2 regions of the Solibacillus sp. FSL W7-1324 genome follow, and region 1 is predicted to be linked to the other one. Evidence: predicted binding sites of a transcription regulator. Region 1 holds the regulator's gene; the other holds the start of a gene.

What was found. Region 1 encodes Rex, which represses fermentation and respiration genes when NADH is low (regulators of the CRP and FNR family bind a similar motif). Its sites were predicted from a motif close to TTGTGAAATATTTCACAA; they were not measured.
Region 2: a site for Rex is predicted at 2,069-2,086, ahead of yeiL (transcriptional regulator YeiL). Genes of this name have one in related genera too.

Annotation. Positions count from the first base shown of each region.
Region 1 covers NZ_JBBOYH010000001.1:3,347,431-3,351,986, reverse strand. The annotation lists gene MKY71_RS16695 (ABC-F family ATP-binding cassette domain-containing protein) at 360-2,300, opposite strand; gene MKY71_RS16690 (redox-sensing transcriptional repressor Rex) at 2,548-3,183, shown strand; gene tatA (twin-arginine translocase TatA/TatE family subunit) at 3,262-3,489, shown strand; gene tatC (twin-arginine translocase subunit TatC) at 3,507-4,331, shown strand; gene MKY71_RS16675 (CPBP family intramembrane glutamic endopeptidase) at 4,411-4,556, opposite strand, start outside.
Region 2 covers NZ_JBBOYH010000001.1:2,351,715-2,356,270, reverse strand. The annotation lists gene MKY71_RS11700 (NupC/NupG family nucleoside CNT transporter) at 120-1,331, shown strand; gene yeiL (transcriptional regulator YeiL) at 1,374-2,042, opposite strand; gene MKY71_RS11690 (MFS transporter) at 2,146-3,294, shown strand; gene alaS (alanine--tRNA ligase) at 3,693-4,556, shown strand, end outside.

The DNA of each region.
Region 1 (4,556 bases):
AAACGTGCGAACATGCGTACTTATACACAAACTGTGTATAACTTGTGGGTAACATGTGATTTATCTATATATAGTAGTGTCTTTTTCACACAGCGATGTGCATAACTTTGATTTTAAATGTGGATAATGTGGAAAACTATGTTGATATGTTGATACTACTAGATTTGTATTGTGAATAAAATTGTGGAGAAATTTGTAGAAATTTGGCGTATTGACCTATATATATGATTATTATGTAGATAAGATGATAGAAAGCTTTAATATTATACAATAACAATCAAAAAAATATGTTCCTCGTAAAGCAGACTTGTGTATAGATATAAAAAAGGAGTGTCCATATGTTGCTGGACACTCCATCATTATAGCTGTTCGAGCTCTTCATTCAGTTCAAGCCATTCCATTTCAAATGCTTCATGCTGTTCCTTTACATCATTCAGCTCAGATTGAATGGATAGCGTTTTTTCATGATCCGAAAAAATGTCAGGATCACATAATTGTTCTTCAAAGATGGCGATTTTTTCATCTAAAGCGCCCATCTGCTTTTCAATATCTTCAATTGCACGACGAATTTGGCGTTCTCTTTTTTTAGCATCCTTATCAATCGTCGATGTAGTCTTCGCTTGGACAGCCGGTTCAGTTGAATTCTTTTCAACTGCTGCGGCTTTCATTGCAGCTAATTCTTCAAGCTCCTGTTTCTTTTCCACATAATAATCGTAGTCGCCTAAATACTCGAATGAACCTGTGCCTGATAGTTCAACGACTTTAGTAGCAATACGATTGATGAAATAACGGTCATGGGATACGAATAGCAATGTTCCTGGATAATCGATTAAAGCATTTTCCAGTATTTCTTTACTGTCTAAGTCTAAATGGTTTGTCGGCTCGTCGAGTACTAGAAAATTAGATTTTTGCATCATTAATTTCGCAAGTGCAAGTCGTGCCTTTTCTCCACCTGATAGGGAGTTTACCGTTTTTGATACGTCATCTCCACTAAACAGGAAGCGACCTAAAATATTCCGGATATCCTTTTCGTTCAGTAACGGCCATTCATCCCAAAGCTCACTAAGAACCGATTTATTCGAATGAAGTTTCGCCTGCTCCTGATCATAATAGCCAATTTGAACATTTGTACCGTATCGAATGTCCCCGGCAAGTGCCTCAATATCTTGGACGATTGTTTTCAATAACGTAGATTTCCCAACACCGTTTGGACCGACAAGTGCAATACGATCTTCTCTAAAGACGCGCATTCCAATATTTTCGGAAATAGCTTTGTCCGTAAAGCCGATTTTTAAATTATCAATCGACAGCACGTCATTTCCACTTTGACGCTCAATCGTAAAGCCGAAGTTTGCACTCTTTTCATCGCCATCCGGAGATTCCATCCAACTTGTCTTTTCCAGCACTTTACGACGTGATTGGGCCATTTTTGTAGTCGAAGCTCGGGCAAGATTCTTTTGGATAAATGTTTCGAGTTTCGCCTTTTCATCCATTTGACGCTCATACATTTTTAAATCGCGTTCATAGTTTTTCGCCTTTTCATCTAAATAAGCACTGTAGTTGCCTACATACTTCGACACTTTCGTACGGGACACTTCGTAAACAATCGACACGACCTGATCTAAGAAATAACGGTCATGCGAAACGATTAAAATTGCGCCGTCATAACCTTTTAAATAGCCTTCCAGCCATGACAATGTTTCAATGTCCAGGTGGTTGGTCGGCTCATCTAAAATAAGGAGGTCGGGCTTGGACAAAAGAAGCTTTGCGAGTGCTAAGCGTGTTCGTTGTCCGCCGGATAGTGAACGGATCGGCTTTTGATAATCTTCAGGGAAAAATTGCATCCCATGCAGAACAGAGCGGGTATCGGCTTCATACTGGTAACCGCCTGCATCTTTGAAATCATGCTGCAACTGGTCATACTCTGCCATGATGCGGGCATATTGTTCGCTATCTTCATATATTGCAGGATCAGCCATTTGCTGTTCAAGTTGACGCAATGTTTGTTCCTGTTTTTGCAGATTTACGAAAATTGTCATCATTTCGTCCCAAATCGAAAGTTCAGAGTCAATGCCTGCATGCTGCTCTAAATAACCGACTTGAATATCTTTTGGAATAATAATTTCACCGGAATCATAGCTCATTTGACCGGCAATTATTTTTAATAACGTTGACTTGCCGGCACCGTTTCGCCCTACTAATGCCACGCGGTCATGATGCTGTACTTCTAGTTTTACCCCGCTTAATATTTCATCTGTAATAAAGGATTTATATAATTGATTCACTTGTAAGACAATCATGTTTACACCTCAGTTTCTTCCTATTTAGTTTAATGTATGGGAACATTGTTCGCAACGATGGATACTTTACTTGTCGCTCCTTGTTTAGTAAGATTAACTTGCTTCTGCACAAAGAGTGAAGTTTATGATAAGTGTGTCATAACGCTTGGGGACAACTACGTGATACAATCATGTTGGTAAGCCCCGACAGGTTATATGGAGGCATTATTAGAAAAAGAGTTTGCAACTGTACATAGGAGGAGAATGTGTGAAACAAGAAGTAAAAATTCCACAAGCAACAACAAAAAGACTTCCTCTTTATTATCGATTTTTGAAAAACTTCGCAACTGAAGGTAAAAAGCGTATTTCTTCACAGGAATTAAGTGATGCGATGAAAATAGATTCGGCTACGATTCGACGGGACTTTTCCTATTTTGGAGCACTCGGTAAAAAGGGATATGGATATGATGTTCAGTATTTACTCGAATTTTTCCGTCAAACTTTGGATCAGGACGAGGCGATGAATGTTGCGCTTATAGGAGTCGGAAATTTGGGGAATGGCTTATTAAAATATAACTTCCAAAAAAATCATAATACGCGTATCGTTGTAGCATTTGATACGAAGGCACCGATGGAAGGAACAACGATTAGTGATATTCCAGTATTCCATCCAGATCGTTTGGAGGAAATGTATGAGGAGTTTGGCGCGGAGCTAGCAATTTTGACGGTTTCGTCCCGCTCAGCACAAATGATGACAGACCGACTCGTAAAAATAAATGCAAAAGGTATATTAAATTTCACTCCAGTAAGATTATCTGTTCCTGACACGATTAAAGTAATGAACATTGATCTATCGGTAGAATTACAGGCACTTACGTATTTAGTACGAAACTCAGGTAAGTAACAAAATGTTCATTACTATAAATAGCAAATTCTAGTTAATTAATGTAAAATATACATAATAATAGAGGAGGTGGCTATAGTGATTGTACATCTTAATGCGATTACACCTGTGAGCCTGATTATCATTGGACTGATTGCTTTGTTAATATTCGGTCCGAAAAAATTGCCATCATTAGGTCGTGCGATGGGGACAACTTTACGTGAATTCCGTAGCGCTACGAAGGGCCTGACGGATGACGATGACGATTTCGATACAAAGAAAAAAGTGATTGAACATAAAGAGAACGAAAAAAACGAAGTTAAGTAAAATAAGGATGTCTTGCTATGAATTCAAGAGAATTAACCGTAGTTGAACATATGGAAGAGCTTAGAAAACGTCTATTCTTCGTAGCGATTTTCTTCGTGATGGCTCTTTTCATCGGTTTCTATACGGCGAAACCACTTATTCGATACATTCAACGCAGTGATTTAGCTGCCAGTTTTTCGATGAACGCATTTAGTCCGGCAGATCCTTTAACCGTTTATTTACAAGTAACATTTATTGTAGCGGCCGTTATAGTATCGCCATTATTGCTGTACCAGCTATGGGCGTTTATAACACCTGGTTTGCATGAGGCTGAACGTAAGGCAACATTGAAATATATTCCGTATGCTTTTATATTGTGTATAGGGGGAATAGCCTTTGCTTATTTTGTGTTATTTCCATTTATAATGCGCTTTATGACGGACTTATCCAATGATTTGAATATTACGCAAACAATCGGTATTAATGAATTCTTCTCATTTTTAATTAAGTTAATCGTACCTTTTGCGCTGCTATTTCAGTTGCCTGTTGTGACACTGTTTCTTTCACGACTCGGAATCATCAATCCGAAGCTTATGGTGAAATTTCGGAAATATGCGTATTTTGTTTTAATTGTAATTTCGGTATTGCTGGCTCCGCCTGATTTAGTATCGAATATTATTATAGCGATTCCATTATTTGTTTTATATGAATTAAGTATTGTCATAGCGCGTCTTGGTTATCGGAAGTATGAAGTTGCTGAAAAAGAGCGCATCTTAGCAGAAGAAGAGCGTGAACGTGAACTGCAAGTAGAGGAGCTGCTTGAAATGCAGCGTAAACAAATGGAACAGATGAATAATAGTTAATGACAACGCTATCGAAACCGGGTAGCGTTTTTTTATTTTCTATATATAAAAACCCGCTATATTACATAGCGGGCAATAGTTATATTTGAAACTTATCGGCATTCATTTGGATAAATGTGACGAAACCGTTCAATAGGACATGCGCGATAATCGGTGTGAGAAGACGCTTTGTTTTATGATATAAAAATGCGAAGATCATCCCGCAAATCGTATACAGTAAAATAT
Region 2 (4,556 bases), 1.0 Mb from region 1:
AATTAATATTAATTGTCCAGATATGTTAGTATGAAAAAAACTTATATGACGTCCGAAGTTTGATGTCAAATATTACAAAATGAAAAGGTTTTCAAAACTAAAAAAGAAGGTGCACATACATGGATTTCGTATGGGGAATCATAGGTATTCTGGGAATCGTACTGATTGCCATCGGGTTATCTAATAACCGTAAAGCAATTCAATGGAGAATTATTATTTCAGGATTAGTTGTCCAACTGATTTTTGCATTTATCGTATTGAAGTGGTCTTTCGGCCGCGAGAAGCTTATGCAACTTTCAGAAGGTGTTCAGAAGCTGATTGGTTATGCCAATGAGGGGATTAACTTCGTATTCGGCGGTTTAGCAAATCCGGATAATGTTGGTTTTGTATTCGCGATGAGTGTATTAACTATTATTATTTTCTTCTCATCTTTAATCTCTGTGCTTTACTACTTAGGTATTATGCAATTTATCATTAAGATTATTGGTGGTTTCTTATCAAAAGTATTAGGTACAACAAAAGCGGAATCGGTAAATGCTGCTGCCAATATTTTCGTTGGACAAACAGAAGCACCGCTTGTAATTCGTCCATTTTTAAATAAAATGACGAAATCGCAAATGTTCGCTGTTATGACAGGTGGACTTGCATCGGTTTCAGGTTCGGTCTTAATCGGTTATTCAGTATTAGGTGTTCCTCTTGAATACCTACTGGCGGCTAGTTTCATGGCTGCTCCAGCAGGATTGGTTATGGCGAAATTAATGATTCCTGAAACAGAAGAAGTAAATGAAGATGACTTTAAATTAGAACGTAATTCTGAAGCGACAAACGTTATTGATGCAGCTGCATCAGGTGCATCTGACGGTTTGAAATTAGCTGTAAACGTTGGTGCAATGCTATTAAGTTTCATCGCATTAATTGCGTTATTAAATGGTATTTTAGGTGGCATTACAGGATTATTCGGTTTTGATAATGTAACGCTTGAAGGTTTATTGGGCTATGTCTTTGCGCCATTAGCATTTTTAATTGGTGTTCCTTGGGATGAAGCAGTACGTGCAGGTTCATTTATCGGTCAAAAATTAATTTTAAATGAATTTGTTGCATATTCTAACTTTGGTCCGGTTATCGGCGAACTTTCTGACAAAACAGCCATTATCATTTCGTTTGCACTTTGTGGTTTTGCAAACTTAAGTTCAATGGGTATTTTAATCGGTGGTTTAGGTGGTATGGCACCGGATAAACGTCCAATCATTGCAAAACTTGCGATTAAAGCAGTAGCTGCAGGAACATTGGCATCTTTATTATCAGCTGCAATTGCTGGTATGTTTATATAATATCTTTCAAAGACTGTGCTAAAAATTTAGCGCAGTCTTTTTTTAGTACGTAATTTCTGCAGCAAGCTTTTCCAGTTCAGAACGATTTGTCAGAACGTATCCGCGGTTTTGCTTCGTTATATAGCCTGCTTCACTGAATTGTGCAAGAACAAATAACAGGTGGCGATAAGATACCCCTAAGTAATCACATACTTCTGTATGTTTTTCTTTATAGAATTGCTGATCCGAAGATAGTAAAATGAATGAGGCTAACCGGTTTTCAAGTGGATAAGCCTGATTTTGCGTATATTTCGCCGTTGCTGTCGTTGCTTTATGACTTAAAAAAATACAAAGCATTTTCAGAAACACAGGATCTGCCAATAATTTTTCTTTCACTTCCTGAATCGAAATCGCAAAACATACGGACTTGGATAAAGTTTGAATGCCTTTTGAGTAACGTTCAGCATTTAATAATTCCATTTCCCCCATAAATGTAGGCGCTGTAATAAAATCAATGAGCGAAATTTTACCGTTTTTATGGGTAATATACAATTTAGCTTTTCCCTCAACCATGTAATACAAATAATCGGGGAATGAATGCTCATGAAAAATAAATTCGCCTTTATCGAATTCATACACGTGGATAAATGGAACAATATCAAACGAAAAATACTGGGAAATCGGGTATTGTTCGATATATTTGAGACTTTCATCTATTGGTAACTTTCTCAAAGTATAAAGCAACTCCTTCCAATAAAATATGAGATTTCTCACATTATTGTAGTATTTCTCGTGTTAATATTCAAATTAATAAAAATGAAAAAGGATGAAGACAATGAATAATCAGCGCTGGCTCGCGAAAAATTTCTTTATGTTCTTTATTACATGGGGGATTTTTCTTCCATATTGGACAGGTTGGCTTATCAACGATAAAGGGCTTACGGTATCAGAAGCAAGCATTATAATGGGCTTTGGGCTAGTTGCACGGGCTGCCTCAACGATGTTTATCTTCCCGTTTGTGTCAAAAGTAATGAGCAACAAAAATGTGCTGATCTTTTTTACGGCAAGTTCATTAATTGTGACACTGCTGTACATACCGATTAATTCATTTGCCGGCTTATTTTTAATGACATTGCTGTTCAGTGCTTTTTACCCGGCATTGTTACCGGCTGTTGAGAGCAGTGCCTCCACACTAATGCAACATGGATCCATCCATTACGGGAGAGCTCGTTCTTTCGGGTCGTTCGGATTTGTCGTCGCAGTATTAATCATCAGTATGATCAGCGGAATGTACGGGGAGCGAATGATTTTATGGATGATGATTTTAGGTTTAACGTCATTACTCATTATTCAGTTCATGCCTGCGCCTCAAGTATTAAATATCGTGACGGTTAAAGAGGAGCGAAAAACGCTCTCCATGAAGGGTCTCTTTGAAGTAAAGAGCTTTATCATCGTATTGTTTGTCGTCATTCTGCTTCAGGGGGCGCATGCATCGTACTATAACTACGGATATATTTATCTGCAGGATCTGAATGTCAATCCGTTTTATATCGGAATGATTTTAAATGTTGCAGTAATTTTTGAAGTTCTTTATTTTTATAAGGCCGATACAATTTTAACAAAATGGAAGCCGTCTTCTTTATTGCTTATCGCGGCAATTGGTTCGACCGTTCGATGGATACTTGTATATGCATTTCCGAATATGCCGATGTTTATCTTCTCTCAGGCACTTCATGCACTGTCGTTTGCGATGGCACATTATGCCTTTATACGCTATATTTCCAAAGCTTTACCGCAGGAGCAGATTCCAAATGCACAAGGGATCTATTCAGCACTAGCGATGAGTTTAAGTGCAGCGGTTCTAACATTATTAGGTGGTGCACTTTATGAAATCGAGCCAGGTTTGGCGTTCTTAGGAATGATTATATGTACAGTACCTGCAATCCTTTTAATTTTACTGACGAAAAAACGTTTCAATTATTAAGGAATGCCGATTGACAGCGCGATGTCTATTTTTTATAATGAAGAGCATAATAAAATGAAAACGATGATGGAACAAGTACGTATGGACTTCGTGAGCAGAAAGAGATTTCCCGGCTGAAAAAATCTCCCCGAATAAATACTGAAAGCTACTCCAGAGTGCAGCTAATCCCTGCCGTCTGCTTACGTTACAAGCACTTGAGATATAATGCATAGCGCATTATAAATTAGGGTGGTACCACGAGATAATAGTCTTCGTCCCTTTACCGGGATGAGGGCTTTTTTTGTTTTCTTCAGCGAATTATTAATATAACCGGTGAAAGAATCAATTATTTACGTGCAGCTGTTATTAAGATGTACCAAAACTCATCGACTTCAACAAAAATTAGGAGGAAAAAAATCATGACAACAAAAATTATGACAGGTTCTGAAATTCGTCGTCTTTATTTGAATTTCTTTAAAGAAAAAGGGCATCATATTGAACCATCAGCACCATTAGTTCCAATCAATGACCCATCACTATTATGGATCAACTCGGGAGTAGCTACATTAAAACCATATTTTGACGGACGTATCATTCCCGATAACCCGCGCATTACGAACGCACAAAAATCAATTCGTACAAACGATATCGAAAATGTAGGGAAAACAGCGCGTCACCATACATTCTTTGAAATGTTAGGGAACTTCTCAATCGGGGATTACTTTAAAAAAGAATCAATTCATTACGCTTGGGAATTTTTAACGGATCCAAAATGGATGGGCTTCGATCCTGAAAAGTTATCGGTAACAATCCACCCTGAAGACCAGGAAGCATATGACGTATGGCACAATGAAATCGGAGTGCCGAAAGAGCGTCTAATCCGACTTGAAGGCAACTTCTGGGATATCGGTGAAGGTCCATCTGGTCCAAACTCTGAAATCTTCTATGACCGCGGTGAAGAGTACGGTGTTGGTGCGCCGGCGGAAGAAATGTATACAGGCGGGGAAAACGAACGTTATCTTGAAATTTGGAACCTTGTATTTTCTCAATTCAACCACAATCCGGATGGCACATATACACCACTTCCAAAGCAAAATATCGATACAGGTATGGGTCTTGAACGTATCGTTTCTGTAGTACAAAATGTACCGACAAACTTTGATACAGATCTTTTCATGCCAATCATCGAAAAAACAGAAACGTTTGCAAACCGTACGTACAAACGTCCGCATGAAGTGGATTTAAATGAAATTTTCGGATCAACTGAAGATGTGAATACTCCA